3 regions of the Synechococcus lacustris Maggiore-St4-Slac genome follow, and region 3 is predicted to be linked to each of the others. Evidence: predicted binding sites of a transcription regulator. Region 3 holds the regulator's gene; each other region holds the start of a gene.

Region 1 (5,885 bases), on a different contig from region 3:
ATCCTGTTGCCAGACACCGCCCAAGAAAAGCCCCAAGTGGGTGAAGTGGTGCAGGTGGGCCCTGGTAAGCACAACGATGACGGCACCCGCCAAACCCCTGAGGTGAGCATTGGCGACAAGGTGCTCTATTCCAAATACGCCGGCACCGACATCAAGCTCGGTGGAGACGAATTTGTGTTGCTCAGCGAAAAGGACATTCTCGCAGTTGTTTCCTGAGGCAACAGCCCTCAGTTATTTGCTTTTTCCCACTAACTCCAATCCGTAGGTACTTAACCCATGGCCAAGCGCATTATTTATAACGAGCAAGCCCGTAGGGCCCTCGAACGCGGCATCGACATCCTTGCTGAGGCAGTTGCCGTAACCCTCGGCCCCAAGGGCCGCAATGTGGTGCTCGAGAAGAAATTCGGCGCCCCCCAGATCATCAATGACGGTGTAACAATCGCCAAAGAGATCGAACTCGAAGATCACATCGAGAACACCGGCGTAGCTCTGATTCGTCAGGCTGCATCCAAAACCAATGATGCCGCAGGCGATGGCACCACCACCGCCACGGTGTTGGCCCATGCCATGGTTAAAGCCGGTTTGCGCAACGTGGCTGCTGGCTCCAATGCCATCACCTTGAAGCGTGGTATCGAAAAGGCTTCTGATTTTCTAGTTAAGAAGATCGAAGAGCAGGCAAAACCGATCACCGACAGCAAAGCCATCGCTCAAGTTGGTTCCATCTCCGCCGGCAACGACGAAGAAGTGGGTCAGATGATTGCCGATGCCATGGATAAAGTTGGCAAGGAGGGTGTTATCTCCCTCGAGGAAGGTAAGTCGATGACCACCGAATTGGAGGTTACCGAAGGTATGCGTTTTGATAAGGGTTACATCTCCCCTTACTTTGCCACCGACACCGAGCGCATGGAAGCTGTGCTCGATGAGCCTTACATCCTGCTTACCGATAAAAAAATCGGTTTGGTGCAAGATCTGGTGCCCGTGCTCGAGCAAATCGCCCGCACTGGCAAACCTTTATTGATCATTGCTGAAGACATCGAGAAGGAAGCCCTTGCAACCCTCGTTGTAAACCGCCTCCGTGGTGTGCTGAACGTGGCTGCTGTTAAGGCACCTGGTTTTGGCGACCGTCGTAAGGCCATGCTTGAAGACATGGCAGTGCTCACCAATGGTCAACTGATCACTGAAGACGCTGGTCTCAAGCTTGAGAACGCCAAAATCGAGATGCTCGGCACCGCCCGCAGGGTCACCATTAATAAAGACACCACCACCATCGTTGCCGAGGGCAATGAGGTGGCAGTTAAAGCTCGTTGCGAGCAGATCCGTAAGCAGATGGATGAAACCGATTCCACCTACGACAAGGAAAAACTGCAAGAGCGTTTGGCCAAGCTGGCCGGCGGTGTGGCTGTGGTGAAGGTTGGCGCTGCCACCGAAACCGAAATGAAGGATAAAAAGCTGCGCCTAGAAGATGCCATCAACGCCACTAAAGCGGCCGTTGAAGAAGGCATCGTTCCCGGCGGTGGCACCACATTGGCTCACCTGGCCCCTGTGCTTGAGGAATGGGCCCAACAGAACCTCTCCGGTGAGGAACTGCTCGGTGCCCGAATCGTTGCCTCTGCCCTTAATGCTCCGCTCAAGCGGATTGCAGAAAATGCAGGCGCCAATGGTTCTGTGGTGGCTGAAAACATCCGCCACAAACCCTTCAATGAGGGTTACAACGCTGCAACCGGCGAATACGTAGACATGCTGGCTGCTGGCATCATCGACCCCGCCAAGGTGACCCGTTCCGGTTTGCAAAATGCTGCGTCTATCGCTGGCATGGTGCTAACTACCGAGTGCATCGTGGTTGATCTTCCTGAGAAGAAAGACGCAGCACCTGCCGGCGGCGGTGGCGGCGGCATGGGCGGCATGGGCGGCGACTTCGACTACTAAGCGCCACTCCCGGAGGTATTACCTCCAGATCAAGCAAGGCAGGAGGGGAAACCCTTCTGCCTTTTTTCGTGCAAACGGTAGCCGCTGATACATGAGCCAACCGAGAAAAAGTTCATCGTGAACATTGATCGCTGGAAACAATTTGTCTGCTGCAGCTCTGGCCAATAACGCTTTCATCTTGATATGTGCAGCGCTTGTTTTATTGATGACCCCAGCCCTTGGGCTTTTTTATGCGGGGTTTGTGCGCGGCCGCAACGTGCTCAACACCTTGATGATGAGTTTCGGCGCCATGGCAGTGGTGAGCGTTATTTGGATGCTCTATGGCTACAGCCTTGCTTTTTCGCCTGGATCGGGCCCATTAGCGCCTTTCATTGGTGGTTTTGCCTGGGCGGGGCTATCCAATTGGTCGGTGCCAATCACTGAAGGGGGCCCAAGCCATGGGGCCGTGGCCTTATTTCAGCTCACTTTCGCAATCATCACTCCCGCTCTGGTGTCTGGGGCGGTGGTGGAACGGATGAATTTCAGGGCTTGGCTGCTTTTCCTGCTGCTTTGGAGCACTTTTGTTTACATCCCGCTAGCCCACATGGTGTGGGGGCCTGGGGGCTTTCTTGGCGTTAGCGGTGGCATGGGAGCCCTTGATTTTGCCGGTGGTTATGTGGTGGAAATGGCCTCGGGAGTGGCGGCATTGGTGGCAGCTGTTGTGGTTGGTGCCAGGCGGGCCTACCCCCAGCAGGTGGCACCTCCCCACAATGTGACTTTTATATTGCTTGGCGCTGGTTTGCTCTGGTTTGGTTGGTTTGGTTTCAACGGTGGTAGCGGGCTTGTTGCTGGAAACCTGGCGGCCCTGGCCTGCATAACAACCAACACCGCTGGTGCCACAGCTGCTTTGGTGTGGATGTTGATAGACACGATCCAGCGGGGCAAGCCCACCGCCGTGGGGGCCGCCACCGGAGCAGTGGCTGGTTTAGTTGCAATCACTCCAGCGGCTGGATTTGTTAGCCCACTTGCCGCAATGGTTATTGGCGGCTTTGCCGCATGGCTATGCAACAGTGCGCTTCAGCTAAAAGCGCGTTTAAAATTAGACGACAGCCTTGATGTTTTACCGGTTCATGGATTAGCTGGTTTGCTAGGTATTTTGCTAACAGGAATATTTGCGATGAAAACACTAAATCCTGCCGGGGCTAATGGATTACTTGCTGGAAATCCAATCCAGCTTTTGATTCAATTGAAAGCAGCTGGGTTCACTATCCTTTGGGTAGCGATTGGCACTTATGTGGTGTTAATCCTGATTCGTAAATTTGTTCCCCTAAGGGTTGGAGATCAGCAGGAACGCCAAGGTTTAGATGTGAGCTCCCATGGAGAAGAGGCTTATAACAATGAGTTCACAGGTTAATTAAAGATAGAAGCCAACTGTGGTGATGATTCGGGTTCCTTTTGCTCTAAGCGCGCTGCGCAGGAAATAGGTGGATTGATTATGCAGTAATGCTTCCCAGCGATGTCGAGTAACAAAAACTGGTAAAACAACCGTGCAAAATAAATTTGCACCCTTACGATGTTGATTCTCAAAATCTTCAACAAATTCAACTACTGGATTTACAAGTGAGCGATAGGGTGATTCAAGTACCATCAATGGAATGTTTGGTAATTGTTTTTGCCATTGCTGTTTAAATGCCTCCGCCTTACCATTACCTAGGTCAACATGAACAGCAACGAGTTCAGTGGCAATGCTGTGGGCGTAGCGAATTGCTTCGAAGCTACCGCGATGTAATTGACCCACTAATACGATTACTGGAGAAGTACCTCCCGAAGGTGCAATTGGCAGGTTTAATTTCACATCAGTTGCAAGCCTTAGGCGTTTAGCCACATGTTTGTAATGTTTATTAATTGCATTAAACAGGCACACAAGTATTGGTACTGCTATAACAATTAGCCAGGCGCCTTGATGAAACTTGCTAAATAGTAGAACTACGGTAACTATTAAGGTTACCAGTGAGCCGAAGCCATTTATATATGCCTTTAGTTTCCAGCCGGTGCTGCGTTCCTTCCACCAATGCACAACCATTCCTGCTTGGGAAAGGGTGAAGCTTGTGAAAACACCTACGGCATAAAGAGGTATCAATCTGCTAACGCTGCCTCCAAAAATAATCAGCAGTGCGCCAGCACCAATAGAAAGGGAAATGATGCCGTTGCTAAATACAAGCCGATCTCCAAGGGATGCAAGCTGCCTAGGCATAAAACCATCCTGGGCTAAGAACGCTGCCAGCCTTGGGAAATCGGCGTAGGCGGTGTTTGCGGCTAATAGAAGTATTAAGAATGTGCCAAGTTGTAGCAACAGAAGAAGCGGTCCATTGCCAAATACTTTCTCGCCAATTTGATACAGCAAAGTTGGCCCATTCTCTACATACAAAAGCCCGGTTTTGCTGGCAAGTAAGCTGATTCCTAAGAACATTACTGCCAATAAAACAACCATAGTTGTTAATACTCTGCGAGCATTGCGCCATTCAACTGGGCGAAAGGCCATAACACTGTCGCTGATTGCCTCAATGCCAGTGAGGGCTGCGCAACCAGAACTAAATGCCCGCATCATTAAAACTGGGCCTATCGCCATGGTTGCACTGCTTTGATGATGGGAAGCAGCTTCATTTAAAAGCTGTTGTTGTTCCGATGCTGCCAATGCAGGGAGTGATCCCTGCATTAATTGAATTAAACCCACCGCAACTAAAAGTAAGATTGTTCCCAGGAACATATATGTAGGCAGGCTCATAACCTTGGCGCTAGATTTAACGCCCCTTAAATTTGCAAACATCAGTATTACTACAGCTAGCAAACAAAGGGGTACTCGCAAAGTTTCAAGCCCCGGTAAGTAGGAGGTGAGGGCGGAAATACCTGCTGCCACACTCACTGCCACAGTGAGTAAATAATCCAGGGAAAGTGAAGCCCCAGCCACCAGTCCTGCTGATACCCCTAGATTGTCGTGGGAAACCCGGTAGGAACCTCCTCCGAGCGGGTAAGCCTTGATTGTTTGACTGTAACTAACACCAACAATCACCATCAACAGCACGATCATTGCTGTGATCGGTAGGGTGTATTGCAGGGCAGCCGCGCCAGCTAAACTTAAAACAAGCACAATTTCTTGGCTGGCATAGGCCACCGAAGAAAGAGCATCAGAACTAAGTATTGCTAGCGCTTCTGGATTGCTAAGCCGCTCCTCTTCATGGGCGCTGGTAGGCAGGGGATCGCCAAATAAAAAGTTCTTTAGGCGGTTCAAAGAAACATTTATTTTTCTTGGCATTAGTTTTTTAATGGTTTATAAGATAAGTTTAAATTTGCAATTGTTTAATTCAGCCAGCCGGCGCTCAATACAACGGCTAGGCCCATAAATAAGGCAAGTAAAGTCCAGCTGATGCGGTTAAGTGTATTTTCTGCGCTGCGGGCACTTGTGAACATTGAGCTGCCGCTGGAGGCAAGACCACCCATGCCGTCCCCCTTTGGGCTGTGCAGCAGCACTGAGATGATCATTAAAACAGCCGTGGCGGCCCAAAGCCAGCCGAGAATCGTTATCAGCATGGTTGATTGCAATTACACCATCGTAGGTGTTGATTGAATTGCCTTGTTATTGGCCACAAGGCTGGTGCCACTCATCGCTTCTGGCACCTCTATGCCAAGCAGTTCAAGCACTGTGGGGGCAATATCTGCCAAACCGGCATCTGCCCGCAATTGAATATCGCCTCCTAAACCAGCCAATTTGCGCTGTTCTCCTTCTACCAAAATGAATGGCACTGGATTAGTGGTGTGGGCTGTCCAGGGGCGCCCATCGGCGCCCTGCATCAATTCAGCATTGCCATGGTCGGCGGTTATTAACAGGGTTCCCCCCATTCTTCCAGTGGCGCTAAGTAGTTTGCCAATGCATTGATCAACGCAACTGATTGCTTCGATCGTGGCGTTTAAATCACCCGTAT
Region 2 (5,885 bases), on a different contig from region 3:
GTCATTTTGATGAATTACCACCAGCTGATTTAGCTGCTGCCCTTGAGGCAATATCTACGGAGGTGAGCCGTCCCGATCTTTGGTGCGCTTACCCACCTCCCCCAAAAGCAGAGGAGGCACTCCACGACCTGCGCGGCCTGCGGCGGGAATTGGCGCGCCTGCAGGAACGCCATGGGGTGTTGTTCCCGCTCTGGTGGGAACCGGATCTGATGGGTTTGGTGAAGGCCTGGGCTGAGGGCGAAAGCTGGAGTGATCTGATTGCCAACACCTCCTTGGATGAAGGCGATGTGGTGCGCCTGATGCGCCGCACGGTGGATCTGCTCGCCCAATTGCCCTATTGCCCGGCCGTAAGTGAAGAACTGCGCCGCAATGGCCGCCGCGCCCTGCAGATGATCAACCGTTTCCCGGTTAAAGAAGAGCTGCCTGGGGTTATCGACGATTCCCTTAATCCAGCCACACTTAGGGCATCACTTCTGGATGCGTAACGCCTAGATATCGAGTCGTTTATAGATCGTATCCAGCTGGGCCTGATGTAATTCTGTGCTGAAACATTCCGCTAATTGGCTGGCATTTAAGCAACTGCTGATCGCCGGATCAGCCTCGAGATTGGCGCGGAAATCGCCCCCCTCCACATTCCAAGCCCTGTGGGCATGGCCCTGCACCAGCCGGTAGGCCTCCTCGCGAGCTAGGCCGCTATCAACCAGGGCCAGCAGCACCCGTTGGCTAAAAACTACGCCTCCATAGATGTTGAGGTTGCGGCCCATGTTGGCTGGATAAACCTGCAGGCCAGCAATAACTTTGGTCATCTCCCGCAGGATGAAATGGAGCGTAACGCTCACATCCGGCAGCATCATTCGTTCCACGGAACTATGGCTGATGTCGCGCTCATGCCAAAGGGCCACATTTTCAAGGGCCGCCACCGTGTAGCTGCGCAGCACCCGGGCTAGGCCGCTGATCCGTTCACTGCGGATTGGATTGCGCTTATGGGGCATGGCGGAACTGCCCTTTTGACCCTTGGCAAATTCCTCCTCCACCTCCAGCACATCACTGCGCTGCAGGTTGCGGATTTCCGTGGAGAACCGTTCCAGGGAGGTGCCCACCAGGGCCAGGGTTTGCACGTATTCGGCGTGGCGGTCGCGGCCGATCACCTGGGTGCTGGCGATGTCTGGGGTGAGGCCTAAACGGGCGCAGGCAATTGCCTCCACCTCAGGATTGGTGTTGGCGTAGGTGCCCATGGCGCCACTGATCTGGCCTACGGCCACCACCTGCTCAAGCCTTTCGAGCCGCTCCTGGTTGCGTTCGGTTTCCGCCAGCCAGCCGGCCAATTTGAAACCAAAGGTGATCGGCTCCCCATGGATGGCATGGGAGCGGCCAATCATCACCGTGTGCTTGTGGGCCCTGGCCTGCTGGCGGATTGCTGCAGCAAGATTATTTAGTTCCTGGCGCAGCAGTGCCACCGAGGCCTTGAGCTGCAGGGCTAGGCCGGTGTCGAGCACATCGGAGCTGGTCATCCCCACATGGATATAACGGCCAGCATCCCCCACCTGTTCATTAACGTTGGTGAGGAAGGCGATTACGTCGTGGCGCACCTCAGCTTCTATTTCAAGGATGCGCTCGGGGCTAAAGCTGGCTTTGCTTTTGATCTCCGCTAGCGCCTCAGCAGGCACCTTGCCTAACTGGGCCTGAGCCTCGCAGGCGGCAATTTCCACATCCAGCCAGCTTTGGAATTTGGCCTGTTCTGTCCAGATCCCGCCCATTTCGGGCAAGGTATAACGCTCGATCAAGAGGATTATTCAGTCAACTATCAATCTAACTAGCGTCGGCTGTGATACTTAGCCGCGACACTTCCCAAAAAACGGCAGACCCCCAAGCCTGTTGCCTCACCCAACAGCGGCGGCCATTGCAATGGATCAGCTCAAAGGCAGGTAGGTCGTGGGGATGGTGGATCAATTTGACAAAACTGCCAGGTTGCAAGCGTTGTGGAAACATCAACACTTTTGCCCTAGGGCTCTCGCAGGGCCTGAGCTCAGGTTGGCTGATGGCCTGAGCCATTTTCCTCCAAAAAACTTTTATTGATTCTCAGGCAGGTTTTTGCTTAAACGCGAGCTGCGTTCGGATTTCCTCGGATTTGGGATGCTTTTCTGTTACGTAGTTCAATACAGCAATTGCCAGCGCCATGGCCAATCGCCAACGCCTAGACCTGCGCTTGCTGGAACTTGGCTTAGTGGCAAGCCGGCAACAGGCCCAACAATTGATTCGAGCCGGGCGGGTGCGTTTAGGTGCGGAAATTCTCGATAAACCAGGCCGTGAGATCGATCTTGACGCCCTACCTCAAGTGGAGCTGCCACCTCGATTTGTTTCTAGGGGCGGTGAAAAGTTAGAGGCAGCCCTAAGCCAGTTACCAATTCAAGTGGATGGCCGCTGTTGCCTTGATGCGGGAATTTCAACAGGTGGTTTTAGCGATTGTTTGCTTCAACACGGTGCGGCGCGAATTTATGGCATCGATGTTGGCTACGGACAAATTGCCTGGAGCCTGCGCACCAACCCCCGAATTGTGCTCAAGGAACGCACCAATGTGAGGCATCTAAAAGCCGAAGATCTCTACAAACCCGATGATCCATTGCCCACCCTTGCGGTGGCGGATCTTTCCTTTATTTCCCTTGGCTTGGTGCTGCCAGCTTTGCAGGGATTGCTGGCGGGCGCTGCTGCTGCAGAAGCGATTTTGCTGGTGAAACCCCAATTTGAAGTGGGGCGCCAGAGGGTGGGAAAAGGCGGGGTGGTGCGGGATCTCAAGGCGCAAGGGGATGCTGTGTTGGCTGTGGCCGTGGCGGCAGCTGGCCTGGGCTGGGTGCCCCAGGGATTGGTTGCATCCCCCATCACCGGCCCCGCGGGCAACCATGAATATCTGCTTTGGTTGGGGCCAAAGCCCCACTTTGAGCCAGATAAATGGGCGGATTTAGTGGCCCAGGTGGTGGATAGGGCCAATGGGCCTTGAGCTAGATGGCGCTGGTGTCGCGGTCGCCAGTGCGGATGCGAATTACCGATTCCACTGGTGTTACAAAAATCTTGCCATCACCGATCTCACCTGTGCGGGCTGCTTCCTGCACAGCGCTCACAACCGTATCCACCTGGCCGTCGTCTACAACGATTTCCAGTTTTAGTTTCTGCAGAAATTCAACGGTGAATTCTGAGCCGCGGTAGCGCTCCACCTGGCCTTTCTGGCGGCCAAAACCACGCACTTCCGTAACGGTCATGCCAACGATGCCGGCATTCACTAGGGCCATCTTCACGTCGTCGAGCTTGAAGGGGCGGATCACTGCTTCTATTTTTTTCATTGTTTTGGTGGCTATGCCATGGGGAGTGCTTTGCCAGAATTATGGCTGCAGATCCATTTCAGGAACCGCCTGCCCATTTTTGCGTAGCGATAGTTACGGTTGATTGATTTTCCCCCCATCCACTTTTATTTCGTGACTGTTCCAAGCACCCAGAGCCCCGCCTATGGCGAACGCAATATCGCAGCCGCTGAACTGATCTGTTTTGATAACCCCCAACAGCAAAGGCCATATAACATCGCAATTTCATTGCCGGAATTCACTTGTAAATGCCCATTCTCTGGTTATCCAGACTTTGCAAAACTGCAACTTAACTATCAACCTGGCCCAAGGGTTCTGGAGTTGAAGGCACTTAAGCTTTATGTTAATAGTTGGCGCGATTGCACTATTTCCCATGAGGAGGTTGTGAATCGCATCCTGGATGATTTTGTGGCAGCTGCTGCACCAATCTGGATGGAATTAGTGGCTGATTTCAACCCAAGGGGCAACGTACATACCGTAATTACGGTGCACCATGGTGTAGAGCAGCATTAGCAATTAGTGGTAGTTCATCGGCAAAAGCAGTGAGATTGCGATTGCATAAGCCACCTATATGTAGCGTATCCCCCTCTGCGATGGCCCACAGCTGGCGAGTGGCAATAAGGCTAAGCCCGCCTCCGAGTAACAGAATTGCAAAACCTGTATAAACCAGAGGTACACCCGGGTCGCGTTTAATTAGCAAGCCACTTGCGGGTAACACATCCACCAGGCGAATTGGTATGCCATAGATTTCAACTGCTTCACCTCCCACCGGCAATAAGCCCAATAATTCACTGCCAGCAGCAAAAACTTGGGCAGGGCCGATCTCGGTTTGAAGCGCGATTAAAACGGGATTGGTTCCATCGGGTTTTGTTGGTAGAACTATCCCCCAAACCTGCTCGCCCAGTTCTGGGAAGGTTTGCAATGGCAATTGCAGTAAAGGGCTATTGCCCAGTTGCAATGTGATTGCAGCTAACGACCAATCGGCTTGGTAAATAGTGATACCCCGATGCCTGATTGGATGATTAACGCTTACTTTTGTAGCTAGGGGTTTATTTGCATCGCTATCATTTAATTCAATACTGGAGCTGAACTGTTCAGGCCGTCCGGCGGGGTCGCGATCGATGGCAAATTTGCTCAGCGATAATTCCAATTGGGTTTCACCCTGGCGGTTGAGGAGCTCCAAAGAACGGCCCGGCGCCAGGTAGCGCTCCAACCTTTGGCCGCCGAAGGCCCCCACCACGGCCCCCACCATGAACACGATCAAACCGGCATGCACCAGCAGTGGCCCCACCCGACCCACGAGACCGCGGCGGGCAGCTAAACGCTGGGGGCCCGGTTTAACAGCCCAACCCTTTTGCCTTAGGTGGGTAGCTAGATCAAGCAGGGCTTGATCGCCATTTGAATTGTTGATGCTTGTGGCAACAGCTAATTTGCTCAGTTGCCGCGGTTGGCTGTAATCAAGCCAGCGCAAACCAGCTTTTAGGGCCGGCCATTGGCGCCGCAAACTGCAAAGCAGCAGAGCAACGGCAAGCCAGGCCAGCAAAAATAAAAACCAATTACTGGTGTATAGATGGTCTAATTCCAAATTGAGCAGTTGCTCACCACCCAAAAACCCAAGCCAAGGGTGGGGGTTGTAGCGCTCCAGATAAAAACTGTTTGGCTCCCCCTGGGGTATGGCGGTGCCAAGGCCGCTGCTGCTAGCTATCACCAACAGCAAAATAATTGCCACCCGCAGATCTGAAAGCCCTGCCGCCAACTTGTTGGCCCATTTTTTAAGCAGTTCAAGCATTCCTAATTTCATTAAAGGCGTGCCAGCAGGCTCAATCCCCCTAGGGCCACCAGCACCGCACCACTGATGGGCGGAACCCATCTGCTAACTGAGCGCAGCGCCAATAGTTTTGGTAGCGAAGCAGCAAGGGTACCCGCCAGGAGTAGGGGCAACACCTGGCCGCTGCCAAAACAAGCCAGTAAAGCCATACCCAGCAGGGGCCTACCAGTTTCTGCAATCCAAGCGAGCAAAACAGCCAGCACAGGGGTAGTGCATGGTGAGGCCGCTAAGCCAAAGGCAAGGCCCGCTGCTACGGGCGCAAGTAATGGGGGAACCCGATTGCGCCAGCGTTCCGGATCAGGGCCCGCTGGTAAGCGCAAGGGCACTAAGCCGAGCAGATTGAGTCCCATTAACACAGCCAGCAGGGCCACCAAAACAGATATGCCCTCTGGTGTTTGGCCATAAAGACTGCCCAGTAGGGCGCTCGCAGTGCCGAGCAAAACCAAGGCTGCCACCACCCCAAAGCAAAAGCCAAAACTGCGTTGCCAGGGGCTGCGAGGCGCTGATTCTGAATCTTCAGTGCCAAATCCAGCCAAGTAGGCAAGGCTCACAGGCAATAAAGACAAACTGCAGGGGCCAAGGCTGGTGAGTAGGCCAGCGCCAAAAACCAAGGCAAAAGTTCCAGGTCCTGGATTTTGCAAGCCACCTTTCAACAGCTGCTCGCTGGCGCGAGCTAGATCAGAAATGGCGAGGGATAAATCCAC
Region 3 (5,885 bases):
CCGGAAAGATGTCGTCTCTACCGCGAGCTCCCGGTCCAGCAGCAATGGGCTTCCCCCGTTTTTGTGGATAGTTGCTTAAGCAACTTTTTTGATTACCCTACCTTTGTTAAAGCACGATTTTCGTAGTTAATCGGAATTAGGTAGTCATTACTTGAATGTCGTCTATTTAAACTGTAATATTTTTCGATTCAACCAATGGTTTCGCTTTCTAACTAAAATTCTAACTGCAATGGTGTTGGTAGAATTTTGCTATTACAATCATTTAGTACGCCTTAAATATAAATTAATTCAAATCATAAGATAATGTTCGGTTGAATTTACGCGATAAAACATTTGTTGTAATTTATTTCCCTCCTCCATTTTAGTTCAATACCTAAAGTATTTCAATGGCTTTAGTAGTTATTAATGCCAGTAGTATTATAGGTATTGCTGGAATGCTTAGATCAAATCCATTCACATCTTCGCTAAGGTAACCCTTTCCGGTTGATCTTGATATTTACCGGCCCTATCTTGATAGGTGGTTTCACAGGGGTCACCTTCAAAAAATAATAGTTGACAGATGCCTTCATCGGCATAGATGCGGCAATCAGCGCCAGAGCTATTGCTAAATTCCAAGGTTAAATGACCCTCCCAGCCGGCTTCTGCTGGTGTTGTATTTACTATTATGCCAAGCCTTGCATAGGTGCTTTTACCAAGGCAAATCACGGTGATATTACTTGGCACTTTCATCTTTTCTAATGCCACACCCAAGCCATAGGAATGGGCTGGCAGGATGAAATAAGCACCATCAGCATCATTTTGTAGTGGTGCTGGTTCTAAATTTGCTGGATTGAATCTCTTTGGATTCATTACCGTGCCTGGCACATGCCTAAATATCAGGAATTCCTTTGCTGATAGGCGTAGGTCGTAGCCATAACTTGAGCATCCAAAACTCAATACCGGATTTGCCCTGTTATCAGGATCCAAATGGCGCACCAAGGTGGCTTGGAATGGATCCAACAGGCCATTTGCAGCCTGTTCGTTTATCCAGCGGTCGTTTTTTAGCATCGGTCGCGGCGCAATTCGGTTACTTGATCCGCTAACGCCATCAAAGACGCAGGCATTTCAGGCCCTGTGAGGATCACATCCATTCGGCTTGGCCGCTGCCCCAAGGTGGCCACTACTTCCGCTTCATCAAGCAACCCATAGGCCAGCGCAAGCCCCAGCTCATCCAGCACCACTAGATCGGCAGCACCCTCCAGCAACCAACGGCTGCTTTCTTGCCATAGCTCCTGCACCGCCTGCCTGCTGCTGCCTTCTTCTTCTGGTCCATTTAGGCAGCCCGCCAGCGCCGGCCGCAGCCAGGTGAGCCGGCCGCACATCTGCACCGGCCGGCTAGGCCCTTGATCCACGCCGCCGCGCAAAAACTGACTCACCAGCACCGTGCTACCCAAGCCAGCACTGCGCAGTGCCTGGCTGAACACACTGGGGCAACTGCCGCGATAGGCGGCCGTGTGCACCTGCAATAGCCCCTCCGGTTGGCTAACCAGCAACCGCAGTGCTGCCCCCGCCTGCCTTTGGCTGGGTTGAGCAAGGCTGCTGAGCATAAAAGCACCGGGGGCAAACGAAACCCGAATGTAGCGTTCAAAGCCGTATGCACAAGCTCTTCACACCACAGATAGTGCAAACATTTGTACTGTGCAATATTTGGTGTTAACCGCTACCAGGCACTCCGGCAGCCCTTATTAAGGTTTCGCTAACTGAGCCAGGGCCCATGCTTTCATCAGCCCCACCCCAGCCAACTATTCAAGAGGTGATGCGCAGCCTGGCGGGCACCACCTCCGAAATTGTGGAGCGCGGCAAAACAATTTTTTTCCCTGGTGATCCAGCCGAGCGGGTTTATCTGCTCAAACGCGGTGCCGTGCGCCTATCGCGCGTTTATGAATCCGGCGATGAAATCACCGTTGCTTTATTGCGGGAAAACAGCATTTTTGGTGTGCTCTCCCTGCTAACAGGCCAGCGATCCGATCGTTTTTATCACGCGGTTGCATTCACCAGGGTTGATTTAATCAGTGCCCCCGCCACCTCCGTGCGCCAGGCGATCGAAAAAGATGCCCGCGTTGGCCTATTGCTTTTGCAGGGCCTTTCTTCTCGCATTCTCCAAACCGAAACGATGATCGAAACCCTCACCCATCGCGATATGTCGTCGCGTTTGGTGAGTTTTCTTCTGGTGTTATGCCGTGATTTCGGCATGCCAGGCACCCGTGGCATCACGATCGATCTCAAGCTTTCCCACCAAGCGATCGCAGAAGCAATCGGCTCCACCCGGGTAACGATCACCCGCCTGCTTGGTGATCTACGCAATGCTGGCCTTGTGGAAATCGATCGCAAACGCATCACTGTTTTTGATCCCCTTGCCCTTGCAAAACGCTTTAGCTGATCAACCCTCAGCGATACTGGTTCTCCTTTAGGTGCTCTCTCCGTGACCGGCTGGCTGCTGATTTTGGCGGTGCTGCTGCTCGGTGGAGTGCTCGCCACCATTGGTGATCGCCTCGGCAGCCGCATCGGCAAGGCGCGCCTCAGCTTGTTTCAGTTGCGCCCCCGCAGCACCGCTGTGCTGATCACGGTTTTCACCGGCAGTTTGATCAGTGCCCTAACCCTTGGCTTGATGCTTGCCGTTAGCGAACAGTTGCGGGTTGGTTTATTTCAGCTGGATCAGCTGGAAACAAAACTGAATAATTCGCGTAGAAACCTGCAATTCAGTGTTGAGCAATTAAGCAATAGCCAAAAGCAATTAACCCAGGCGCGCCAAGAGGGCACAAAAGCAGATCAAGGCCGCCTTGCAGCACGGCGCCAACTGCAGCAGGTGGAAGTAAGGGCAAATCAGTTGAGATCTGAACTCGCCCCCCTGCAAGCCCGTAGGCGTGAATTAGAAGCTGAAAGAAACCGGCTTGGTAACGATGTAAAAAGCCGTGATGCGGAATTGCAGCAGCTGCAAACGCGCACCCGCAATGGTTTACAGGAACTAAAACAGTTGGAGGGCAAGGTGCTCGCCCTGCGCAGTGGTGATGTGGTTTTAACCACCGGCCAGGCGCTCACCAGCGCCAGAATGGCAATCCCCCAGCAACGCTTAGTAAAAAAAGCAACCGAGGATGTATTGCGCCAGGCAAATCTGCGCGCTTTTGAACAGGTATTACCTGGCCAGCCGCCAAATCGTCAGCTGCTTTTAATCCCCCGCAGTGAAGTGGCAAAGGTTGAACAGGCCCTAAGTAATGGTGGTGATTGGGTTGTAAGTATTCGCTCCGCCGGCAATGTGTTGCGCGGTGAAACCCAGGTGCTCGCCTTTGCTGATGTGCGCCCTAACCAAAAAGTGGTGAGTAAAGGTGAAGTGCTCGCCAGCATCAGCTTTGATCCCAATGAACGCAGCCCCGAGCAAGTGCAGGCCCGCCTAAATCTGCTGCTTGCCGCTGCCCGCACTGAAATCCTGCGCCAGGGTTCCCTAGCGCCAGCGATTCAATTTGATGTGGAGGCATTTAAGGCCGCCGGCCGCGCCCTTAGTGAACAGCCCCGTCGCCGGCCCCTGTTGGTGCAGGTGGTTTCCGTGCGCGATAGCGACACCGCTGATCCGGTGCTTGTGGAACTAAGGGGCATAAACCCCGCAGAGCAATGACAGCCACCACCCCAACAGCAGGCGGCCATTGGATTGGCCTTGATCCAGGCCGCAGTAAATGCGGGCTGGTGCGCACAGATATCAGCGGCCAGCAGGTGCAAGATCTTTTGGTGTGCACACCCCAGGAAAGCTGGGATTGGCTGCAGCATTGGTGCCACAGTTGCAGTGTGAAGGGCCTGGTATTGGGTGATGGCACCGGCAGTGGCCCCTGGCAGCAGGCCATAGGTGATGCCCTACCTGAATTAACAGTTGTGTTGCAGCCAGAGGCCGGCAGCACCCTTGCCGCCAGGGGCCGTTATTGGCAATTATTTCCGCCCCGTAATTTATGGAAACTATTGCCTGAAGGTTTAAGGCTGCCGCCCCGGCCCCTAGATGATCTAGCGGCCTTGGTGCTGCTGGAGGCCCACCTGGGCCATCGTTTAGGGCTTGCTTAAAACTTTGCCCTCACGGTGAATTGATAATCGCCACCGGGTTCTAATTGATAATCACTTTTTACTAAAAAACGCAATAAAGCATCTTGAATTAAGGCCCGGCCGAGCGATGGTTCCACCACCAATTCACCGCGATCAAAATGCCATCTAAATTCCCAACTAAAACCTCCAGCTGCCACTTCACCCTCCACTAATTTATTACTAAAGCTTTGATGTAAAACCCTTAGCTTGGCATTGGTGGAGGGTAGTTTTGCCATCTCAAGTGCTTGGCCGAAAGCCATTGAGGCGATTGCCAGCTTTCTCTAGGCCATTGGCTTGGATTAATTCAATTCCCCTGCAAACCTCAGCCAGCACCTGTTTAAGCAGCCCCTGTTCGCTTGCCCTGAATGGCCCCAATACATGGCTAACCGTGCGTTCTTTTCGCTCCTGGGGATCACCTAACGGTGCACCAATGCCGATGCGTAGCCTTGCGAATTCTTCACTACCTAAATGTTGAATAGTGCTGCGTAAGCCGTTGTGGCCGCCGGCGCTTCCGCTCGCCCGCAGCCGCAATCGCCCCAGCTCTAGGTCCATGTCGTCTACCAGCACAAGCAATTGTTCAGCGCTCCAGCCAAACCAATCGAGGCAGGCCCTAATCGAGCGGCCGCTGTCGTTCATAAATGTTTGCGGTTTCAATAGCCGCAAACGATTATTGCCCTGGCCGATGTCTGCTAATTCAGCGTGTAATTTCGCTTGGGGCCGAAAATTAGCTCCAGCACTGGCAGCAAGCTGATCAAGCACCATAAAACCAACGTTATGGCGTGTTCCAGCGTAATCAGCGCCTGGATTACCCAGGCCCACCAGCAGCGTCAGTGGCATCGGCTGATTCAAGTTTGCTGGGTTCAGGGGTATCGATTGGTGCATCAACAGCTTTGCGGAATTCCTGCTCGAATTCCTGGGAAGCACTTTGAAAACTTTTCAAAGTACGCCCTAAGCCGCGGCCTAATTCCGGCAGTTTTTTTGGACCAAACACCAGCAGGGCGATGACGGCAATCACCGCCATCTCCGGCAAGCCAACGCCGAAGATGTTCATCGCTTAACCCATGCCGTTCCAGTTCACCGTGATCCCATCAAGCAAGAGGGAGCGGTTATATAGCTGCAGGATCACCAGCAGAAACACCAGAAACAACACCATGAAAATGCCCATCACAGGTGTGGTGCCCCATCCGGGCACCACCTTGCCGTACTCAGAATTGAGGGGGCGAAGCAGATCTCCCAGGCGGGTGCGTTGGGCCATGGGCTGAAAACCTCTCTGGCGGGGTATAGGGCTCGTTACTGTAATAGCAACGGGCCCTCCCTTGCACCCTCTGCAAACCATTGATGGAAACCACCTCCCCTGCAATCTCTGTGGCACTAACAGTGCTGGTGGTTTTACTCGCCCTCACTGGCTTTGGCATCTACACCGCCTTTGGCCCACCCTCCAAGCAGCTAACCGATCCCTTTGACGACCACGAGGATTGATCCCAGCTGCCAATCGCCCAAGCTTTTAAGTGCGCTGTTCTGCAGGGGCTGAGGTTTTGGCCTGTTAGGCGCAGTTGATTTGCTTCATTCCTGTTGATCCCCAGCAATTGCAGATCGGAATTTGGCCAAGCCAGCAATTGGCAACTTTCTGCCTTGATTGCCCCTTGATCAGCGGCTGGCCTTTTCCATAGGGGATTGCGGAAGCTGGCCGCTGCCGCTGGCACCCCTTGCTGCCACCAGCCCCTTGGCGTTGCCATCAGTCCCAGCCTTAAACGATGCAAACCATGGTCGGCACTTGGATCCGG

What was found. The regulator NtcA, encoded in region 3, controls nitrogen genes in cyanobacteria. The targets are predictions, from matches to a motif close to GTANCNNNNGNTAC.
Region 1: KBY68_RS08595 (ammonium transporter) is a predicted target of NtcA. The motif match lies at 2,004-2,017, and genes of this name have one in related genera.
Region 2: queF (preQ(1) synthase) is a predicted target of NtcA. The motif match lies at 3,419-3,432, and genes of this name have one in related genera.

What each region holds. Positions count from the first base shown of each region.
Region 1 covers NZ_JAGQBK010000010.1:43,231-49,115, reverse strand. The annotation lists gene groES (co-chaperone GroES) at 1-216, shown strand, start outside; gene groL (chaperonin GroEL) at 277-1,926, shown strand; gene KBY68_RS08595 (ammonium transporter) at 2,051-3,319, shown strand; gene KBY68_RS08590 (APC family permease) at 3,320-5,218, opposite strand; gene secG (preprotein translocase subunit SecG) at 5,263-5,493, opposite strand; gene gpmI (2,3-bisphosphoglycerate-independent phosphoglycerate mutase) at 5,506-5,885, opposite strand, start outside.
Region 2 covers NZ_JAGQBK010000010.1:75,209-81,093, reverse strand. The annotation lists gene KBY68_RS08785 (DEAD/DEAH box helicase) at 1-485, shown strand, start outside; gene purB (adenylosuccinate lyase) at 489-1,784, opposite strand; gene KBY68_RS08775 (hypothetical protein) at 1,810-2,052, opposite strand; gene KBY68_RS08770 (TlyA family RNA methyltransferase) at 2,177-2,995, shown strand; gene KBY68_RS08765 (P-II family nitrogen regulator) at 2,997-3,335, opposite strand; gene queF (preQ(1) synthase) at 3,468-3,866, shown strand; gene KBY68_RS08755 (cytochrome c biogenesis ResB family protein) at 3,835-5,142, opposite strand; gene KBY68_RS08750 (cytochrome c biogenesis CcdA family protein) at 5,154-5,885, opposite strand.
Region 3 covers NZ_JAGQBK010000008.1:1,687-7,571, forward strand. The annotation lists gene dcd (dCTP deaminase) at 454-1,047, opposite strand; gene KBY68_RS07275 (cob(I)yrinic acid a,c-diamide adenosyltransferase) at 1,041-1,586, opposite strand; gene ntcA (global nitrogen regulator NtcA) at 1,754-2,419, shown strand; gene KBY68_RS07285 (DUF3084 family protein) at 2,462-3,649, shown strand; gene KBY68_RS07290 (RuvC family protein) at 3,646-4,083, shown strand; gene KBY68_RS07295 (DUF3146 family protein) at 4,080-4,337, opposite strand; gene pth (aminoacyl-tRNA hydrolase) at 4,339-4,938, opposite strand; gene KBY68_RS07305 (TatA/E family twin arginine-targeting protein translocase) at 4,907-5,152, opposite strand; gene psbH (photosystem II reaction center phosphoprotein PsbH) at 5,156-5,356, opposite strand; gene psbN (photosystem II reaction center protein PsbN) at 5,440-5,580, shown strand; gene KBY68_RS07320 (alpha-mannosidase) at 5,517-5,885, opposite strand, start outside.